Regions from separate parts of the Paenibacillus sp. YAF4_2 genome, predicted to be linked through region 2. Evidence: riboswitches for the same ligand, from Rfam matches in the RefSeq annotation. Region 2 holds a riboswitch; each other region holds the start of a gene.

Region 1 (7,373 bases), on a different contig from region 2:
GGTGGGGGTATCTAAAAGATTGACGAGGCGCAGAATAGCATTTAGAAAAGGAGGGGTGGATGGATTGACCAAAATGCCCCGTCCCGTCTCTCCCCTTTTCTGCGGGCTAGTTTTCTTGTTTAAATCCAGAACGACATCTGGGTTAAGTGTTAATCCTAAGCTTAAGTACGGCATCTGCGGCGATGCATGAATAATTTCCCCGATAACCGGCAGATGAACGGAGGCAACCATATACGTGCCCGGATCGAACCGGAAGCTTTCCCCGGCTAATGTGGCAGTCTTTGAGCCTTGGGCAATTACGTAAAGTGATGGCATGTTAAGGGTATGCGTCGGTTCTGATTCCTCGGATGCACGCCTGAAACAAAGTTCCGGAATCGCTGTTTTGTGCGTACCATCCACAGGCGTATAGCGTGCAATTTGCCGAGCTAACTCGGAAACGAGTTGGTTCAAGCTTAATCACAATCCTTTTTCGTACAATCTGATAATGATATTGTAACGAAACCGGACAGGAATAGGCAAGGAACGCGCATGAATCGTCTACCTGGTTCAATAGGATATTTCTTATAATTCAAAGTGTAAGACAATATTCAGATGAAAGAAGGACTGGGCTGTGACAACGAACGAAAATGTAATAATGTCGGGAATCAAAGATAAAGTTATCGTCATTACAGGCGCAAGCAGCGGAATTGGTGAGGCGACTGCACTTCTGCTCGCTGAGCGAGGTGCGAAAGTCGTGCTTGGGGCGCGCCGATTGGATCGCCTTGAGGCTCTGGCGGACCGCATCACGAATGTAGGCGGTGAAGCCGCCTATGCAGCCATAGACGTGAGACGGCGCGACGACTTATCCAACCTCGTCAAGTTGGCATGTGAGCAGTTCGGCAAGCTTGATGTTCTGGTCAACAATGCCGGCGTTATGCCAATTTCCCCGTTCGATGAACTGCGTGTCGAGGATTGGGAGGCGATGATTGACATCAACATTAAAGGCGTTCTGTACGGCATTGCGGCAGCGCTGCCTCTCTTCCGCAAACAAGGCTCCGGGCATTTCGTCAACATCGCTTCTACAGCAGCCTATCGCATTGTGCCGAACATGGCGGTCTATGCCGGCACGAAGTTTGCCGTGCGTGCCATCTCCGAGGGTTTGCGCCAGGAGGCCGGCGATAAGCTGCGCGTGACAATCATTTCGCCTGGCTCGACGCGGACAAACGCCGCGGAAACAATGACAAATCTAGAGATAAAAGCCAAGCTCGAAGAGTACCGTGAATTCGCGATGCCGCCGGAAGCTATCGCCAGAGCTATTGCGTTTGCGATCGAGCAGCCGGCCGATATTGATGTAGGCGAGCTTGTTGTCCGCCCCACTGCGCAGGGGTAAGGTAAACAGTATGGGGTAAAGAAAGTCGAACTGAGATAATGGTACCGATGAAGCGAGCATTCATCGGTACTATTTTCATTTTCCTTACATTATTACAATTACCAATCCATAATCGATATTATCTTTATTATCCCCGCTTTACTGCGCATAACTGCCCATTAGTTGAGAAAACGGCAGCTCATCATATATGAACTGCCGTACTGTTTCTATTGAGCTATTGTTCTCAGTTAGTTCATTTTCCCAATCCGAAAAATTCAGCTTGATTCATAAAATATTCATCAATTTTTTCGACTATGAGCCCTCCGTTTTCTTCCGAGTTGCGTTTTACTTGAATCCATTCGATGTCTTTCTTAAACTGCTCCCATAGCCTTTGACGCTGCGCCATATCCTTAAATTCCATCACATAATATAGTTTATTTTGGCCTGTTGCATCTATCCAGAAATTCACGACCTTCATTCCCAGTCTTGTGAAAATTCTAAACGTATGCTCCTTAAATCTGTCTTGAATGGCATTCATTCGACCTTCGTAAATCGTATAGATTCGCAACTCGTATAGCATGTTATTCCCTCCCTGAATGAATCTGATTGTTAATCCAGCACACATCTATTTCGACTTTTTAAAAATCAGATCGAGCGCATTCTCTCTGGACCATCATGCTTACCGCCTAAAACACACAGAGGTAAGGGATACCTCTCCCTTACCTCTGCCCAGGCGTACGGCATATGACAATATGTGCTCCCTCGTGGGTCTCCACGTTTACGCCAGTCACACATACCAAATATTTACTGTAATTATAGTTAGAATATTTACTGAAGTAAAGATGTTATTTTCGTTATCCTGCCCTTTACTTCAATAAAAAATGGCAACTGATCATCTGGATCAGCTGCCATTGTGTTTTTCTCAACTAACGTTCTTACGTTAGCTTATTTCAGAAATCCATCGGGCAGACCGTAGGGGCGATAGCCCCAATACTTGAATATGGTGTTATCTGTCGGATACGCCCTCTAGGAAGCACTAACATTTCTTTTACTTAATTTCTTAAATACCGAGTAATCCTTATTGGACTTAATAAAACTTAATATCTTTTCGGCACATTCTATTGGATTTAACTCTTCAGTATTTACTTCAAGGTCATATTCATTAAAGCAATATACTTTGCTAAACTGTGAAGCTGCTAGTCCAATCTTTCTATCTCCTCTTGCTTGCTCTCTTCTTATGAGTTCTTCTTTCGAGCATATTACACCTATAAATAACGTAGGATGATCGAAAAATTGATCAAGAAACTCATTAAACCTCTTGTCATTGTTGATTACGGTATCTACGATTACATTAAAACCCATTTCTGATAACAATTTAATTGTCGAATAGTACACTGAGATTATGGAATCATCAAGTATTTGTGCGACAACTTGATCATCTACTGCTCTTATAGGTTCATCTGGAAATTTATTATTAATAAATTCATTGTAATTATTAAAAAAATCATCAATAGATAAATGATAAAAAAGAATCTCTTTCTGATTTATCAGTTCAGTCGATATGGAGGTCTTTCCGGAACTTGAAGTTCCATTTAGAAAAACTAATAACCCTTGCTTCAATTTAATCATCCCTTCGAAAAATAATCATTGCGTATTTTTCAGATACGTTATATTCACAAAACTTATAAAATTATCCAACTCAGAAAGTATTCGAGAAACGATTGAATTATCCTGCCCTTTACTTCAACAAACGTTCTTACGCTAGCGTAATCATCAGATGTCCAATAAAACAAAATCCTATCGACTACCATCATAATTTCCTATACAATAACGCAAAACATCCCCGCACCGAAGCTCCTTCGGTACAGGGACGTTCTTATTAGTTAGACGCCTCTTGGCAGGGGCATTGTCGGCTACTTGCCCAGATTTTCGCTCCACACCTCAATGAGTGCGTTAACGCTCCGATTTAGCGTTATCTTTACTTGATCGGAAACCTCTTCCTGCTTCTTCTCTTTATTCAGCTGATTCAGCAAATTCTCCAGATGCTTGATCCCCTGCTTCCAATCCGGCTTCTTCTTGCTAACCGCATCAGCTGCATGCTCAAGCTCCTTATCCAGTTGCTTCCTTATCTTCTCGTCTAACTGTCCGGCTGAACCAAACAAATCCAGCAACTGACTGATTGCAGGAGCATTAATGGGGGCAGGGAGAACCGTGAAATTATCGTAGCTCGTTTCATTCATGAATGTCCGCATGCCGACTTTGCCGTGTGTGAATGGACTGCCGCTAGTGTCTGTATAGTCGATAACCGGCTTGCTCATATCATCGACATACACTTGGATGCGTGCACCCTGCGCAACGACTTTTACATGCTTCCATTCGCCTGTCTTCACCTCGAGCGGCACCCCTGTCAAATAGGTCCAGCTGTAATTCAGCTTACCGAGATGAACGCCCTGTTTGTTCAGGTACGCGACATATCCTTGCACGAAGTTCGCATTGTTCTGATTCAGCTCCTTGCCGTGAGCCGGGTTGCTCGCACGGAACAGAATGCCCCCGTCACCGGAATCGCTAATCAGCTTGATATCGGACTCCACGCTGTAATCCGACCAATTGGCATCCCCGATCGTCGTCTTCGCGAAGCTGCCGACCGCTGCCTGATATTCGCCGGTATGAACAACCTTCGGTTCGACCGGATTCTGATGAATCCGTATTCCTTGGAAGTCGAATTCACCTTTGACGGTTTCGATCTTCAAGGTATGTGCACCCGCCGGGAGATAGATGCCTTGCTTCGTTGTTGTCGCCCAGTTCTCCCAGGTGACGGAATTCGGAATATCAACTTCACCGGTTAGATCGGTTGCATCGTCGAGCCACAGCCGGACCTTTGCTCCGTCCATCGATGTAGCGGTCACGAAATCGACGTTGTACACGCCGGCCTCGGCAATATCTACGTTGTAGTCCAGCCATTCGCCGGTAGCGTTCCACCCCACATTGTAGCTGCCGCCCGCATTCCGGCGGATATCGACCGCTTCATTCCGGTATTCCGTACCGATGTTGGCGGGAGTCAGATCATGGTAGCCCGTACCTTCGCCGCCTGCCTTATAATCAGCAGCCTGGATAAATCCGGGCAGTACGTGCGGCTTATCGAATTGGGTGAGCGACAGTCTCGTCATGTCAAACTCGCCTTTCACAATTTCGACCTTCAGTTCATGATCGCCAGCGGGCAGCTGGATACCGGATTTCGTCACCGATTTCCACTTATTCCAGTCGCCGGAAGCAGGAACGCCCAGTACGCCTGTCAAGTCAGTCGTGTCATCCAGCCATAGCCGGACTTGTGCATCCGTAAACGTCGTAGCTGCCCACAAGTCGAGATCGTAGAGTCCCTCTTCCGCGACACGGATGTTGTACTTCAGCCATTCGCCTGTTTGATTCCAGCCTACGATCTGATCGCCGGATGCAGCGGATCTAATGTCGACCTTATCGCTGCGGTATTTGCCCCCAATGTTCGCAGGAGTCAAATCATGATAGCCTACGCCTTCACCGCCGGGCTTGTAGTGCTCGGCTTCGATGACGCCGGGTACTGGTATCGGCTGATCCATCCTCGTCAGCGCTATACCTGCAAAATCAAATTCTCCGCGGACCGTCTCGGCTTTCAGCGTATGCTTGCCTGCCGGGAGTGTAACACCGGATTTTTGCACCACATTCCAGATGTTCCAGTCACCGGTCTTCGGAATATCCACGATGCCGGTAAGATCCGTCGTATCGTCCAGCCACAGCCGGATCTGACCTCCATCCAGCGTAGTAGCCACTTTGAATTCTGCGTTATAGGATCCGGCTTCCGCTACGTCAATGTTATACTTCAGCCATTCGCCCGTCTGGTTCCAGCCGACGTTGTAACCGCCATCGACCGGATTGGATCGTATGTCGACCGAATCTCCCCGGTACTGGCCGCCGATGTTTTCGAGTGTATTCTCATGATAACCGACACCTTCGCCGCCGGAGATATAGTGGACCGTACCAATCGCACCCGGGATCGGATGATAAGCGTCGTAAGCCTGCTCCTCCTCGGCAATGTCGCTCTTCACGCTCCAGAAACCTTCATACCGTTTCCAGCCGTCATCCTGTCCATCATCGAAGTTATCAAAGAGAACGGGAACGTCCACGTGCCGGTGGAACGTCAGCTTATCCAGCGAGATAGTGCCCGATACGGCAGCGACCTTCAAGGTATGAACCCCTGCCGGCAGTTCTACCCCATTCAGCTGTGCGGTTTGCCATCCTGCACCAGCAGCGTCAGTGTCTCCTTCCAGCTCAAACTCGCCCAGCGGCTGTCCACCATCCAGAGTGAGCTGTACCTTGCTGCCCGGGACTGCATCCGCATAAGAAAGATCGATATCGTATTTGCCTGTTTCCGCGATGTTCAGCCGGTATTGCAGCCATTCGCCTTTCTCGAAAGCAGTGATATGTGAGGTGCCGTCATCTGCTTTGCCCGTATCCACGCTTTCTCCGCGGTAATCGCCGATTGTACCCGCTGTCTGGTCGTGATACCCGACCCCTTCGCCGCCTGACAGGTAATGAACGGCCTCGACTTGACCCGGAACCGGTTTCGCGGCGTCAAAATCGCTGCTGCCGTTTACGTCGTTGCTGAAAGCAGTATAACCGAAATTAGCCTTCGTGTTCTCCGTTACATAACCGATGCCGCCGCCGCCCAGCATCACGTTGCGTGTCTGCTTCAACATGCCGTCGACGTAGATCTTGAACGTATCTCCTGCTTTCTCAACCCGGATATTGTGCAGCTTCGTATAATCGTACCCTTCCGGAAGCGTGCTCGCTACCCATCCCAGATCGGTGCCGTTCACCCGGAACTGCGTCTGTAGCGAATTGCTCGCCGGATCTAACAGCGCTGTGCCGAAATCTTTATCGCCCTTGTAGGAGAATACGACCCCGAGCCGCGGGCTGCCGGTATCGCTGGACTCAGCCAGCTGCAGGTTAAATTCTGCCGTATAGCTGCTTCCGGTTGCAGCAGTGGTCACCAGTCTGCTAGTACCGGCGGTTTGCTGCCGCAGAAGGCCGGAATCAACGCTCCAGCTGCCACCGTCCACATTCGTCCACGCCGGGCTGAGTTCCGCGCCATTGAACCGGTCCTCGAAATCCGGCATCTCCGGATCCGGCTGCTCGGTTGTCGTCGGCCCGAGCACCGACATTTTATCCCCGTTGAACACGATCCGGTCCATCCCCATATGGCGAAGAGGTCCGACAATGCCCGGTCCTTCGAGATTGTGGTAGATGATATAGCGGGCATCCAGATTCGGGCCAACGACAACCGTATTATGGCCGAGACCGACTGTCGGACCTTCCGTACTAATCAGTAATGGGTTATCCGTATCCCGCACGAATCCCGTGAGCGGGTTTGTGCTGACTGCGTAGTCGACCCGATAGCCTTTGCTGAATACATGGTTGCCGGTATACGTCATATAGTATTTGCCGTTGCGCTTGAACAATGTAGAGCCTTCCGTCCAACCGTCCATGCTTGCACCCGTATTGACGCTGTTGCCGATCGTCGTCGGCGTAGGCATCGTAGCCGCGAGAATTCCCGCTCCGTTCGCATGATAGAAATACCACTTGCCATCATCGTCAATGAAGACGTTGCCATCGATAGAGTTGCCCAAATTGCCCGTCTGCACCGTGAACGGACCGGTCGGGCTCTCGCTGCGCAGCACGTAATGACCTTTGCCGGCAGGAGAGGTATACATGTAGAAATATCCGTTCCAATAAACGACTTCAGGAGCGTAGGCTCCCTTCGTAAGCGGATCGGTTGCGGCCAATCCTCCATAGCTCCAGTTGACAAGGTCTGGCGAGCTCCACACTTTGACCCCGATATCAGTATCTCTCGTGCTCACATACAAATAATAGGTACCGTTAAACTTCAACACATAAGGGTCGCCAAGGCCATATTGTCCCCATTCGTCTGGCAGCGATGCCGGATTCTTATAGGCGAATGCCGCCTGAGGGGCAATCAAGAGCAGCACACACA
Region 2 (7,373 bases):
CTCGAATCGCTCTTCTGCCAAGTAATTGTACTTTGGAAATCTTGCGAGCAGCACCGCATCTGAACAGAACGTACGCCATTCCTCTGCCGAGATCAGACCCTTTGAATCCATAAAGGCATCCAGAACGCCTACGAGCGCTGTCCCCTGACCGCTGAAGTCCTGGAGGTCGAGCAGTTGGAAGCCAGCCAAATGCTTCGAGCGGAACGCCGCTTCGAGCTCCTCCTTATAGCTTTCGACTGCCAGATGACCAGAGCTGATATGATATTTTTCCGCCAAATGGTCAAGTCCTTTCTCCTCAAGACGCTGCTTAAACATCTCAAAGTTGCGGGCTTTAAGTGGTCCGGTATACTTCGTAATCTCATTGAAGTCAGGGTAGGTTTGGAACTGCCCGATCTCGTGAGAGACAACAGGAATGTGTGGCACTAACTCTCCTTCTGCTGCATCGGCCTTCACTGTTTTAGCTTCTGTGCCATATTGGATCTGGATGGTGCCGCCGTCTGTTTCTTTATTTACTGAGTCAACACTATTCAAGCTCTGAGGAATGATTGCATCATCGTAATCCTTCATAGTGCCCTGCGGCCCTGTCTGCACATGACCAAGTGGTGCATCACACATCGCATAGGAACCCCGAATCAACCGGTCTCGCGAGAACCGGACGCCGCAATAGAAATCTTCATGCTCCAGAATGACTGGTACAAACTGAAAATTATTTGAGCCTTGCGTATACAATGGACGATTATCGTAAGCTTTGTAGCCTTTTAGAATATCGTCAATCCGTTCCTTGCTTCCCCACAATTCGTTGCCAAGTGATATCATGACAAAGGATGGATGGTTAGCGAACGCCTGCAGCATTCGATAGCCTTCCTGAATCAAATATTGCTGTTCCGTCTCGTTATGATTCTCGTAGGTTTCATCCGTTACCGTTCCCCAAAACGGCAGTTCGGGCTCCATATAAATACCAAGCCGATCTGCGGCTTCAAAGGCGGTCTCAGGCGGGCAGCAGGTATGGAACCGGTAGTGATTAATACCAAAAGACTTCGCAGTACCCAGAACCTCAAGCCATTCTTCTACTGTGGTTGGAGCAAAGCCTGTTAACGGGAAGATTAGTCCATCATGTTTTCCACGCAGGAACGTTTTCGCACCATTTATCGTAAAGTCTCCGCCTTCTGCTTTGAATTGGCGCAGTCCCAATAGGGATTCGTGAACGTCAGTCACTGCATCCGCCTGCTTAAGCTCAAGCTTCAGCTCATACAGATTAGGCGCCCATTCGCTCCAAAGCAGCGCATCTTCTCCAAGTGGATAGATGAATTCGAACTCACCGCCTGAGACCGGATATGTTCTCATTGCCGCCTCATGCTGGCTTGTACTGTTCACACTAGCCGCCGAGACGCTGAGTACACCCTCAGACGCTCCAATAAGCTTTGCTTTAACGGTGACTGACCGGTCTGCGATATTAGGGAATGTCCGTACGTCATCCAAATAGGCAGCTCCATAAAATTGCAGCTCCATGCGGCCTGTAATACCATTCCAATTGGTCTGGGTATCCCGCGATGTCATATGTCCACCTTTTGTCGGGTAATTTGTATTATCGACCCGGATAGTGATCGTATGGACACCTTTCGTCAAATGGCCCGTTACGTTATATAGATGCGGCGCGCATAGGCTATTTTGAGTGCCAAGCTCTACCCCATCGATCCATACCGTTGTGACACGCGTCCGCTCTAGGTACAGCATCACATTTGAGCTTGCGTGCTCTTCAGGAATATCGACAGTACGAGAAAACCAAGCCCAACCTTCAAATTCATACTCATCCGTAAGCGAGCCTTCATGTGCGGCTTGGTTGCGCTTACCTTTCCTTGCATACGAGGTTGTGCCAGGCAATGCGATTGTATCGTTCAACGGCTTTTGGAAGCCCTGTTTCTCTCCATCCAGTTGGAACTCCCAAATGCCCTCTAAATTGATTGTTGCGATCAAAAATATCACGTCCTCTATAGATTTCAGCTTGATTGCGACAACTATAGCATAACCGGGTGGCTCAAAATACCGCAAAAATCAGTCACTTTTTCATGCTAGATTTACATCGCCTGAAGTTAGATGTGGAATTAAAAAAAGACCGCGCAGTAGCGCGATCTTTATGAAACCTCTTTTGAGACATTGTAACTACATTACTTTAAATGATCTTCGTACTCTTCCCCTTGAGTTTGCCATTTAATAATGATCAAGATTCCATTCTTTTTTATGGATGATAATGTTGTATAACCCTTCTCTGCTTCCATCAAACCATACTCTATAATAAAATCTTTCGATTCTCGCTTTTGAATATGATCAATAATAATCCCGTATTGATCTTCGTATTCTTCCTGGTAGTTGCCTACGGCCATTAATTTTTCTTTGTAGGATGGGTCATATACGTTTATGACTTGTGTTCCGAATTCTGTACCTTGTGCAAACGTGATTCTCTGCACTTCATCAAGGTCCTTTAAGTCACCCTTATACTGGTAAATAATATTAAAATATCTCTTCCCATCTCGCATAATTTCATCGTTCTGAATTGTGGCCTTCCATTGACCACTCTCGGAGTTAAAGATGATACTGCTGCTGTTGTTATACTCTTCTTGTGAACAAGCGACTAAGAATAGAAAAGTAACAATAGTATAGACGAATAGTATCTTTTTCAAGAACTCCCCCTCCAGAGTCAAAGAAAATTAGAGTGTAATTACCTTCATTCTGATTCTATCAGTTCTCCAAACAAATCCTGAGACACATTAATGTATTTCAGCTGCTTCATTCCCTTTAGGAAATCCGGCTTCTTCTTGATCAAGCTCATTCCAATGTCCAAGACTTGCAGGCTCTCCAGCTTCGCTAGTTCAAGCGGCAGCTCATGGATCGACGTGTATTGAATCGTAAGCTGTTCCAGTTGTTCCAGCTGACCAATCTCCGGTGGAATGTGGTTTATGCCGATCTCTTCCTTAGGCTTCGCCTGATAGCCGGGAGTCGGCCGATCCGAGCTTGCACATTGGATGGAAAGCTGTCTCAGGTTCTTCAGCTTGGCTATAGAAGCGGGAATACTCTCCAAATCAGCACTCAGAATTCTCAAATGCTCAAGCTTACTTAAGTCGAACAGCCCTTCTGGCAGACGATAAAGATCCTGTTCAAAAATCTCCAGTTCACGCAGCTCTGTAAGCTCCCGAATTCTCTCAGGCAGCTCTGATAGTCTATATCCACAGATATACAGCTTATCAGTCTGATGCTTAATGGCATCATCCAGCAATCGATTCAGATCCTTATGAGCCTCTATTTTCAAAAAGAGTCCTGTCATTCGTTCCATCAATTCGATTGCTTCTTGCTCCGTTACATCCAAACCATACATATCTTCATGCACAACCGAATAGAGGTAATCTCCCCCGCCATCTTTCAAGAAACACAAGTTCTCCGGCAGGTTAGGATAAATCCAATCCGAAAGACGGTTTGCTAATTGCTTGAGCAGGTTCCCGCTTCCTTCACAGCATCTATAGAAATAATAAGTTCCCGCAGAATAAAAGGCATGACTTTTATAACTATTTTTTATTCGTATTACTTCGTCCATATTTCCGTTTTGGATAACGATCGTTTTCATCAGATACGGCTCCAACGCCTCTAATACCTTTATGTACCTACACTCAGCGATATTAGCAGGAATCTTTTCCCCCAGTACAAAACATTCCGAATTACGTATTGCCAAATCAATGAGCTGCTCGTAGGCTTCGCCTCTAGCATCTGTATACATTCTCACCTTACTACTCTCCTTTCCCAATAATCCAATACTTTCCACAAATTCCTTTATAAAAATTAGACGTAATGGATTAAAAAAAGTTCAACTTAATCTTCCTTTATAGCTTCCATAATTTCTGTGAGTAGACTAACCAGAGCTTGTAATTCCTAACCTCTTCCCTAAAATCATAAACCTTATCCATATTTGTGAAATGACCGATCGTCGTTATAGGTATTTTCAACTCAGCCCTGCTCTTTATAGCCCTTGATAAATCAATGAATAACCCCTCATTTGTGATTTCCAACAGCGCCGATGCAACATCCTTAGGGATATCATTTATTTTTCTTCCCGTTATCTTACGAAGTTTCAAAGGAATTACATTGGCTAATAGAATCTCGTAATCTTGTAAGTCGGTCACATAAAGCTTGTTAAACCAGCCATCATCATGTGCATGATAGGCAAATCTAATTTTAGGTATCCGAGTAAGTGGTCTGGCAAGGTGACTGAAAAATAATAACTCCGCAATGTCATTGCTGCTTAATGTATCTAAATCCTCTTCTTTCGAGAAGTCCACCCAAACAAAATCTCCATAGCGATAAACGTCATCTTCAATCAGTTCATTAATTTCTTCCTTCATCACATAATCAAATCTGGAATGCTGATTCCAGTTTTCGTTATGAAAATCATGCTTCAGTAAAATAAGATTCTCCGGTCTATTCGATACCCCATTCATAAATTCATAGAATTCAATCCCAAAAGAATAAAAACAATTCGCCTCACGCTGACTTTTGCTTACATAGATTAAATCTCTAATTTCCTTTTTCTTCATCTGCCATCTCCTACTCATGAAAGCTTATTTCGAAACTGAAATTGAATATCTTGATTGGTAACATCAATAAACTTTACCAATAACGAGATTTTGTTTTCCTTATTAATACGTTCCCAGTAATAGTCTGCTATCTCATTAATAGAATCGAATAATGGCACCTCGAAAGGTTCCCCTTCGAATGGTTTTAGTACACCATCCTGCTCACCGTTGTAGGTGTGAATGCAGTGACCAATGCCTCTTTTGAAATTATTGTATGAATAACTATGTCGTAAGCAAACGGAGGGGTCATTATCATGTGTTTTTAATATCGACAAAGCGTACTGTTTAAGATCTGTGTTTATCACAGCTGAAATTCTTGGGGTAAAATGAGGCGCATCTGGCTCAAACTCTCTGAGCACTAACGATTGTTCGAAGGTCCGATTATGCTGCAGCCCCTCATAGATCGTATCCGTTTGATCACCATTCGAGACAATATGAATGTTCCTCCAATGACGAACAGGGTAATAAATAATGAGTGATGGATCTTCCATTTGTGCGGGATCAAATGCTCGGTTCTTGACGCTGCTTCCCTCTCGTTCAAAAACACGGTTACGACTGTTCGCGCTTCTGCCCATAATCCAATACACCTGTACATAATGTGTTCCAGAAGGAGTCATCCCCGCTATAAGCGTCCTGCCGGGATATGGTTTATCAAATAATTCGGTTTGTGCTGTTTTCACTTCGCTTGCTCCTCTCGGGTAAACATAAAGAGGTAAGGGGATAATCCCCTTACCTCTGCCCAGGCGTACGGCCGTAGCTTATATGCTTCCTCATGGATCTCCATGTTCGCCAGTCACATACAAGTTTTAAATTACTTCACATCATACTAAGTACTTCCAGATAAATCAATCAATTAGTTATCGGATCAGCCGGTGCATAACGGTATTTACTCGCTTGTTCGTAGGCATAGGCTAATCGGAAAAGCACAGGCTCACTATAGGCGGTTCCGACGAATGTGATACCTTGCGGTCCTTTTGTAGTGTAGCCACCTGCGGCTATGATGCCTGTTTCTGCGTACCCGCCCGGCACGGTAATGGCAGGATATCCTGCGCGTGCAGACAAATCGAGCCCTTCCTCATTACCCAGAAAAAGTAGTGCGTCCAGCTGATATTCCCTTATCGCGTGATCAATACCTTGATCCCTTGAGAACTCGTGGTTAAGTCTTAAACTCTCGAAGTACTCCGGTTCTGACAATGTACCACTTGTCCTATTCGAGAAAATCAGTGTGCCTTGACCATATTTCAACGCGATATCGCTATTTGCTTCGTTATAGGCGATAAGTTCATCTAATGTTCGTACAGATGCGCCGGGTCCAGCGTTAGCTAAATAATCATTCAACCCTTTTTTGAACTCGAACTGCATGATATCCCAGTCCCACTTTGCACTTTCGCAAGGTAATGTCACCGGGTCGATCACGATAGCACCACGTTCCTTGAACAAGGCGATCGCTCGCTCAATAATCTCGGCCCTAGCATCGTCCAGTCCTTGATAATAGAAACGCGGAATGCCAATTCTCGCGCCTTCCAAACCTTTTGCATCCAAGAAAGGGGTATAATCCTTATACGCTATTCGCCTGCTATCTTGCATGGCAGCATCTTCTGAATCAACCTCCGTCATGGCTCCGAGTAAGATTGCAGCATCCCTGACCGACCGTGTCATTGGACCAGCTGAATCTTGACTTTGCGTAATCGGGATAATACCTGTTCGACTTACAAGCCCAATTGTCGGCTTTATACCAACAATGTTGTTTTGTGAGGATGGGTTGATAATTGAACCAGAGGTCTCTGTTCCGATAGAAGCGGCGCACAAATTCGCGGCAACTGCTGCACCAGATCCAGAACTTGAGCCACCCACGAACAACTCACCAGGACCATATGGATTCAGCGTCAGGCCTCCCCTAGAGCTATACCCTGCCCACATCATATAGGACATATAATTTGCCCATTCCGTCATGTTTGCCTTCCCAAGGAACACGGCTCCCGCAGCTCTTAGTTGTGCTGCTACACCCGAATCTTTCGGAGCGTAATGTTCCGCAAGAGCGACCGAACCTGCACTGGTATGCATACGGTCACCTGTATCGATATTGTCTTTAAGCAAGATCGGGATGCCGTGTAGTGGTCCACGGGTTCCCTGTTTCTCCCGCTCAACGTCTAGCGCCCTCGCTACCTCTATTGCATCCGGGTTAACTTCTAGAACCGCTTTCAGCATCGGATTTAACTGCTCGATGCGGTCCAAATACCAGCGAACGCAAGATTCCGACGATAACGCACCTGTCTCCATAGCTGCTTGTAAAGAAACGATGTCTACTTCTATTAAATTTAGATCTATTGTATTGTCCATTAGACTTACTCTCCTCTTGTAATAACACTTTATTACCATCTTACCATTTATAGCCAGATCATAGAGAATAAAAAATAATTATAGTTATGCTAATCTGATCGTATATAAAAAAGCAGCCCCACAACGGGACCGCTTCTTCCTTCTAACCACCTATTTAGTTGCTCGTCAACGAATAATCGTCGAAGAAGAACGTGCCGCGCATGTCTTTGAAATACGTATAGACGCGAACCTTAGCCGTATTGGCCGGTGCTGTATACGTACCATGCACATTCTCGAAGCCGGAAGTTGTTGTTCCGCTGTAAGTTGAAACTGTATTGTCCGCTAATACATTGCCCGATGCATCAAGGAATTGCACTTTGAACTGCAGTGTGCTGCCCGTGTTGGACGTGATATTCACATACCCGTCAAAGGTAT
Region 3 (7,373 bases), on a different contig from region 2:
TCTACGCTGCTTATGCAACCCGTCTATGCAGCGAGTAAGACGACAAAATTTAAGGTCACTCTGGTTAGTGTGGAGCTGGTTGAGAATAATCATGTCGGTAATGAGTGGTTCACAACGGCGTATATTAACGATAAAGAAGTGAAGGAGGGCGGCAGTGTTACCTTAAATCTGAAATCAACAGATAGTGTAAAGCTTAAGGCTTATGCTGAGGAACAGGATAAAATTCCGGATAGCAGCTCATCCAATACTGCCATTAAAGCTTCCTCCATAACCAAAACGATAAATAAAAATTTGAAAGTAGTCGTTACAGAAAATCGCGGCAGGTATTCCGGGAACACCGCCGAGTGGAAGTTTACTTTTAAAATTCAAAAGTAAATATAAAAAACGGTTGTCTTAATGGGGACTATCCTGTAAGACTAGCTGCGGTCCAATTAGACCCTACGGGGGTCTTATTGGGTGATTGCTGTGTGAAATTAGTAACGATAAGACCCTGAGAGGGTCTTATTTGCTAAATATGGGGAGGGAACTAAGCTTCTTTGAGCGTTCGGAGATGCAATAAGACCCTACGAGGGTCTTATTGGGTGATTGCTGCCTGAAATTAGTAACGATAAGACCCTGAGAGGGTCTTATTTGCTAAATATGTGAAGGGAACTAAGCTTTCATGAGCGTTCGGAGATGCGATAAGACCCTACGGGGGTCTTATTGGATGATTGCTGCCTGAAATTAGTAACGATAAGACCCTGCGAGGGTCTTATCGTTTTAGAGAGGGCCAGTTGGGACAGCCTTCTTATCTTATTTCTTGAACTTCGCAGCAAAAGCCCTTTCATCCCCATGGAATACGTTAATATCCACATAGGCATCGATACCGGAGATTCTGCCACGATTATTAAATTGCCAGAAGATCCAAGCCCGGTCGTCCTTCAGGGATGGATGCTTCACAATATCTCTGATCCAGATCTCATAGCCGTCGAAGCTTCCTGCTATGTAGGTGTTAAAAGTATCGTAGGTGACATACAGAATGGGCTTTTGCTTGTAATGCTGCTCCAGTTGATCCGCTAGGGTGGTTAGCTCACCTTGAATGAGTGGAACATCTTTATCCAGACTGATCTCAATATCGATGACTGGGGGAAGGTTGGCGGCCTCATTAGGAACCTCTTCAATAAAATGTGCAGCTTGCTGAGAACCGGTACTTTGAGTGGTGAAAAAATGATAGGCACCAATGAGCATGCCATTGCTCTTAGCCTGCTCCCAATTAGCAATGAAATGGCTATCGGTCATATCTTTTCCTTCGGTTGCTTTGATATAGATAAATTGCCACTTTCCGCTGTCAGCGACCTTCTTCCAATTAATTTCCCCCTGATAGTGAGAGACATCGATTCCTCTTACATCATATTTGGCCGCGAACAAGCTGTTATGCCAGATGATCCCCTTGTATTCTAGTACCACGGCAATAAGGAGTAACAGCAGCAGCCCAGCGATTATTTTATGCCATCTCTTTAGCTTCATGGCTACACTTCCTTCAATGAATACTAGACTTACAAAACATCCCGGATTAATAGACGATATCCTGCCTTTAATTGTTTCAAATTCACTCTTGCTTCCGGCCGATGTTCGGAATAGTATAATAAGTAAATATCTGGTATGTGCGACTGGCGTAAACGTGGATAACCACGAGGGAGCACATATGTCATCAGCCGTACGCCTGGGCAAAGTATTTGTTCTCGTTACTTTTACGAGAATGAGTACTTTTTTATTTTTAGGAGGATGAGGATATGGAACAGGTGCAGAAGAAGAGGAATGTAGCGATTCTGATCTACGACAATGTAGAGATATTGGATTTTACCGGACCGTACGAAGTGTTTATTACGGGCAGTAATTTCGGACAGGATTTCCATGTCTATACGGTAGCCGAGCATAACCATCCTATCACAGCATTAGGTAATCTCAGCGTGAATCCAGCGTACACCATCCATGATTGCCCGAAGCCAGATATTATGCTCATCCCCGGCGGCCGTGGTGTTCGGCAAGAATTGAACAACAGAGTACTAACGGACTGGATCCACAGCTGTGCGGATGAAGCTGAGCTCATATTGTCTGTATGTACGGGAGCGCTGCTTTTAGCTAAAGCTGTTGAATTGGAAGGGCTAAAGCTGACCACCTATCATCTTGCTATTGAGGAATTAAGACAGATTGCGCCTGAATCGGCGGAAATTATTGACAACGTTAAGTATGTAGATAACGGCAAGATTATTATGTCTGCGGGTGTATCTGCCGGTATAGATATGTCCTTATATGTAATCAGCAAGCTTCATAGCGAAGAGCGGGCCCTAAAGACAGCGAGGTTGATGGAATATGATTGGACGCCAAGAAAGCATTCCTGATCAAATATAGCGAGCTACCTCAATGATAAGATAACTGCAAATGTAAACGAAGGAGCTGGGTAACTGAATTCAAATGGAACATTATACGAGAGTCCAACAAGCCATCATTTTTATGGAAGAACAGCTGCAGGAGCCTCTTAGCTTAGAGGCCATTGCCAAGGAAGCGGGGTTTTCGGTCTATCATTTTCAAAGGATCTTTCACGCTATTTCTGGATTTACGGTTCAGGAATACATTCGGAAGAGAAGATTAAGCGTCGCTGCTGCGGAGCTTCTGGTTACCAGAAAAACGGTACTAGACATCGCTGTGTCTTATCAATACGGCTCGCAGGAGGCATTCACCCGTGCTTTCAGTAGTTATTTCGGCGTAACTCCAGCTAAGTATCGTAAACAGCAGCAACCACTTGCTTCCCAGCATCCAATCGACTTCATTGCTCTAACAGCCAATATTCGAGGAGGGCTGAATATGTACAAACCGGACATAGTCGAGCTTCCTACCATTCGTATTATCGGGTATAACTACGCAACGAATTTGAATAACGAATTATATTTTGAGGAGATTCCGAGGTTTTACGGGCATTTTGGCAGCAATGAATATTTTATGCGTATCCCAAACAAAGCCCGGCCGGCCTTTGCCTATGGTATTTCCCACTCCTTCCGTGAGGATGGTGCTTTTTCCTTCCTTATTGGCGAGGAGGTCACAGCATTTGCAGAAGTGGAGGAGGGCTTTGACTGCCTGGAGCTTCCAGCAGGGAAATACGCAGCATTCCGTAACAGCAGCATGCCTGAACTTGGGCAAAATACTTGGAAGTATATTTACGGTACATGGCTGCCTAACAGCAATTATGAGCGTGGAGAAGGGCCGGACTTTGAGGTAACAGATGTGATGTATTCTACACCTGAGAATATTAGTATGACAGTCTATATTCCCATTCATTAAAACGTCAATTCACAGGGCATGTTGGATATTCCAACATGCCCTGTTTTGCATATAAAAAGAAAAATGTTCCAAAACTATATTGACACCCGATATATCGAGTTGTAATATATAGCCATAAGATGTATCGCGTGTCGATATATTAGAGGGGAGAGAAAAAGACTGAACGATGTGAAAGAGATGCTGCCGCTGACGGAAGCTTTTTATTATATCTTAATTGTTCTATATACGGAGCCTTCGCATGGATATGGGATTATGCAGGATACCGAGAAAATGAGTAACGGACGGGTCAAGATTGGTGCCGGCACTTTATACACGGCGCTCAATACCTTGCTCAATAAAGGGTTAATTGAACTTTATCCTGTGCCTGAGGGAACGGATACCCGGCGTAAGATGTATGCCATTACGGAGAATGGCAGGCAGGTTGTGTCTGCGGAAGTCGCAAGGCTGGAAGAGCTTCTGGACGTAGGGCGTCAGGCTCTGATTACGAAGAAGGGGTGAGGCTGTTGAGTGAAAAGCTGGAAAAGCGTCATCGGCTGATTATGGCCTGGAATTATGAGAAGGGAGAGCAATGGATGAATGAGTTGTCGAGCCAAGGATTACATTTTAAAAAAGGCGGACTCATAAGCAGCTCTTTCGTGCGTGATGAATCGGTTCGGTATACGTATAGGATGGATTATCAGACCGGACAGTCTCGGGAAAACGGGAAATTTCAGGAGTATCTTGATTTATATCAAGATGCGGGCTGGGAATATGTCAGTTCATTCGGATTGACCTGGCATTACTTCCGAAGGGAGTGGCAGCCGGGTGAAGAGCCTCAGCTATATACAGACCGTGAATCTTTAATTATGCTCTATAAAAGGCTGCTGGGAGTTATAAGCGCTATGTTGTTCGTTAATCTCTTTATCATGATTTTGAACATGGTTAATCTGAATACTTTCTTTACAGAGGGGCTCTGGACGATAGGTATTCCGCTGATGATCCTCTATCTTGGACTGTTTACCTTGTTAGGATATGGCTGCTGGAAGATAAAGAAGAAAGTAAATAATCTTAAGCTGCAAGTATAGTCTTGAAGGCTGCACACCTTAGGGTTTGCAGCTTTACAATAAAGGAGTGAGATCAGAATGAAACAAAATCAGTTAGGCAGCTCAAAGCTGCTCGTTGGAGAAATTGGTCTAGGATGCATGTCGCTTGGAACCGATGAACAGAAGGCAACAGCTCTTATTCATGAAGCATTGGAGCGGGGTGTTAACCTGCTGGATACCTCAGATCTGTATGACAGCGGGCTTAATGAAGAGCTGGTAGGCAAAGCGATCCGTGGACGGCGTGATCAGGTTGTGCTAGCGACGAAGGTTGGCAACCGGAGAATTCCTGGTCAAGAAGGATGGGCATGGGATCCGTCGAAACAATATATTTTATCGGCCGTAAAAGAAAGCCTTCGCAGACTAGGCACAGACTATATTGATCTGTACCAGCTGCATGGCGGAACGATTGAGGATCCGATCGAGGAGACGATCGAAGCGTTCGAGCAGTTAAAACAGGAGGGCATTATTCGGGAATATGGCATATCGTCGATTCGTCCAAATGTGATTCGGGAATATGCTGCTCGCTCCTCTATGGTCAGCGTGATGAATCCTTATAGTATCGTAGACCGACGTGCAGAAGAGTCGGTTCTACCGCTCTTGGAGGAGAAGGGGATTAGTGTCATTGCGCGAGGGCCAGTTGCGAGTGGTGCTCTAGCGGCGAATAGACAGCCGTCCAAAGCTGTGCCAGATTATGAGCTGGACGAGCTGCTTCATCTCCGTGAGCAGCTGCAGCAGTTGACGAGCACAGAGAGAAGTCTTTCGCAGCTTGCAATCCGCTACTCGCTTAGCCATCCGGCTGTAGCGGTGGCGATTCCGGGAGCCAGCTCCCGTGAACAGCTTCTTCAAAATATTGCGGCCGCCGATATTCCAGCATTAACAGGGGAAGAAGTGCAATTGATTCGCCGCTTGAGCAAAGCGGGCGTATACAAGGTTCACCGGTAATACCAATTCCATGGACCGGAGGCAGTTGTGCAGATATGGAAAATGCGAATAAGTACAGGCTTAGCAACCAAGAGATCGGAAAGATGGTACATGAGACATTTGGACAGGGCTTTCGCTCGGCAAGTGAGCTTACGGACGGCTGGGCTAATATGGCTTACTCCATCATGCTGGAGGATGGCCGGAAGACCGTTCTGAAGATTGCCCCTTCCAAGGATAAACTAATGATGCGCTATGAGAAAAACATTATGAAGACAGAGGTAGAGTCGATGAGGCTTGTCGCTGCCAATCCAGCTCTGCCGATCCCTCGAATTTATACGTATGATTCAACTTGTGAGCTGATCCAGGCGGAGTATTTCTTTATGGAATTTGTAGAAGGAACCGCATTAAATCAAATAAGAGACTCCCTTACACCGGAAGAGCGGGAGGTTATCATACGCCAGCTTGGCGGCTATAGCCGGACGATCAATGACTATAGGAACAGCTTTTTTGGCTCGCTTCAACCTGATGGGCGGAGAAGTGATAGTTGGGCGGAAGTGTTCGGTGGCATGCTGGAGGATGTGTTAGCTGATGGGAAGGACGCCAATGTCGCTTTACCTGTATCGTATGAGGAGATCGAGAAGGAGATCGCTCGGGCAAGTGGACTTCTTACGGATGTAAAGGAAGCCTGCTTAGTCCATTGGGATTTGTGGGATGGTAATATATTTGTGAAGGATGGAGCTATCTCCGGCCTTATCGATTTCGAGCGGGCATTCTGGGGCGATCCGTTATGTGAATATTATTTTGGCCGGCTTACGCAGGAGTGGTCGAACGCTTTTTACGCTGGATACGGGTTCAATGGTCTAACCGAGGTCGAGCAGAGAAGACGGATGCTGTACGATTTCTATATGGATCTCATATTCGTGATTGAATGCACGTACCGCAAATACGAGAATCAGGATCATATCAAGTGGACGCATGAGAATTTCAAAGAGGGCTTCAAGCGATTGCAGGCCTTATAAAATAACAGAAGCTGATGACGGTTTATGGACCGTTATCAGCTTTTTTAGTTATAGCTTCTTCATCACCTCGAATATACGAAGGTCGTTAATCGTTTGGATGACCATCGCCGAATCGGGCATTTGGAATTTTCTCAGAATGGAATTGATTTGCTTCTTGATTGTTTCGTATTCGACACAGCGCTCCTCGGCAATTTGCTTCCGCTTCTTGCCTTCGCACAGCAGACGAAGCACCTGCAATTCGCTTGGTGTCAGCTCGGAAATGATCTGGATAATATTAATCAGGCTGTTCTCCGCTCGTTTCACACGTGCAAATTCTTCCCGTATTTTCTCGGCAATCATCGGGCGGATGGGGGAGGCATTTATGTAGGCGGAGCGTACAGCTTCCATAACTTCGATGTCAGAAGCGTTTTTTAACAAATAGTCGATAATGCCGGTCTGGAAGGCTGCAAAGATGAAATTCTCATCCTTGTGAACCGTGAGGACGATAATTTTCATGAGTGGATATTTGTCGTTAATCACTTTCGCAGCTTGAATACCCGCAAATTGGGACTCCATCTCGATATCCATGAGAATCACATCAGGTTGATGCAGCGCTGCTTGAATTACCGCATCATGACCGGAGGAAGCGCGCGCCACACAAGAGAAATCAGCATGTCCAGCGAATGTTCGTTCCAGCCTTCGAAGATGGGCTTCCATGTCATCGGCGATGAGAATACGAATCGGTTGTTGTGTCATTGTACGGGCCCCTTTCGTCTATGGCTTTAAATCATCGGCAAGAACACCGTAAAGGTCGTTCCAACGTGTTGTTTGCTGTCTACTACAATCTTGCCATCATGCCCAAGGACGATCTTATGACAGTAGGACAAGCCAATTCCCCAGTTATTAACCGAAGCTTTGGTGGTGAAAAAAGGATCAAAGATCGCCTCCAAATGCTCCTCGGCGACGCCGGGGCCGTTATCGGAAATCCGGATGACCGCCCATCCGTTTTGCTGGCTGCGTTCAACAACAATTCTTCCGTCATCCCGGAATTGTA

Evidence for each region. A riboswitch is a leader RNA that binds a small molecule or an ion and turns the genes downstream of it on or off. The one in region 2 is predicted to bind ZMP and ZTP.
Region 1: linked by a shared signal. The riboswitch ahead of AB4Y93_RS10560 (NIPSNAP family protein) and the one ahead of AB4Y93_RS01915 (IMP cyclohydrolase) in region 2 are both predicted to bind ZMP and ZTP.
Region 3: linked by a shared signal. The riboswitch ahead of AB4Y93_RS17245 (DJ-1/PfpI family protein) and the one ahead of AB4Y93_RS01915 (IMP cyclohydrolase) in region 2 are both predicted to bind ZMP and ZTP.

The regions. Positions count from the first base shown of each region.
Region 1 covers NZ_JBFRCT010000004.1:2,027-9,399, forward strand. The annotation lists gene AB4Y93_RS10550 (AraC family transcriptional regulator N-terminal domain-containing protein) at 1-450, opposite strand, end outside; gene AB4Y93_RS10555 (SDR family oxidoreductase) at 635-1,369, shown strand; gene AB4Y93_RS10560 (NIPSNAP family protein) at 1,602-1,928, opposite strand; ZMP/ZTP riboswitch at 2,069-2,149, opposite strand; gene AB4Y93_RS10565 (chloramphenicol phosphotransferase CPT family protein) at 2,375-2,968, opposite strand; gene AB4Y93_RS10570 (carbohydrate-binding protein) at 3,262-7,373, opposite strand, start outside.
Region 2 covers NZ_JBFRCT010000001.1:393,710-401,082, reverse strand. The annotation lists gene AB4Y93_RS01935 (glycoside hydrolase family 2 TIM barrel-domain containing protein) at 1-1,983, opposite strand, end outside; gene AB4Y93_RS01930 (hypothetical protein) at 2,166-2,678, opposite strand; gene AB4Y93_RS01925 (leucine-rich repeat domain-containing protein) at 2,723-3,772, opposite strand; gene AB4Y93_RS01920 (peptide ABC transporter permease) at 3,870-4,580, opposite strand; gene AB4Y93_RS01915 (IMP cyclohydrolase) at 4,595-5,299, opposite strand; ZMP/ZTP riboswitch at 5,350-5,426, opposite strand; gene AB4Y93_RS01910 (amidase family protein) at 5,469-6,959, opposite strand.
Region 3 covers NZ_JBFRCT010000007.1:51,784-59,156, forward strand. The annotation lists gene AB4Y93_RS17235 (hypothetical protein) at 1-375, shown strand, start outside; gene AB4Y93_RS17240 (glycoside hydrolase family 25 protein) at 793-1,506, opposite strand; ZMP/ZTP riboswitch at 1,636-1,715, shown strand; gene AB4Y93_RS17245 (DJ-1/PfpI family protein) at 1,773-2,381, shown strand; gene AB4Y93_RS17250 (AraC family transcriptional regulator) at 2,455-3,318, shown strand; gene AB4Y93_RS17255 (PadR family transcriptional regulator) at 3,496-3,816, shown strand; gene AB4Y93_RS17260 (DUF2812 domain-containing protein) at 3,822-4,382, shown strand; gene AB4Y93_RS17265 (aldo/keto reductase) at 4,440-5,342, shown strand; gene AB4Y93_RS17270 (phosphotransferase family protein) at 5,378-6,340, shown strand; gene AB4Y93_RS17275 (response regulator transcription factor) at 6,389-7,075, opposite strand; gene AB4Y93_RS17280 (sensor histidine kinase) at 7,102-7,373, opposite strand, start outside.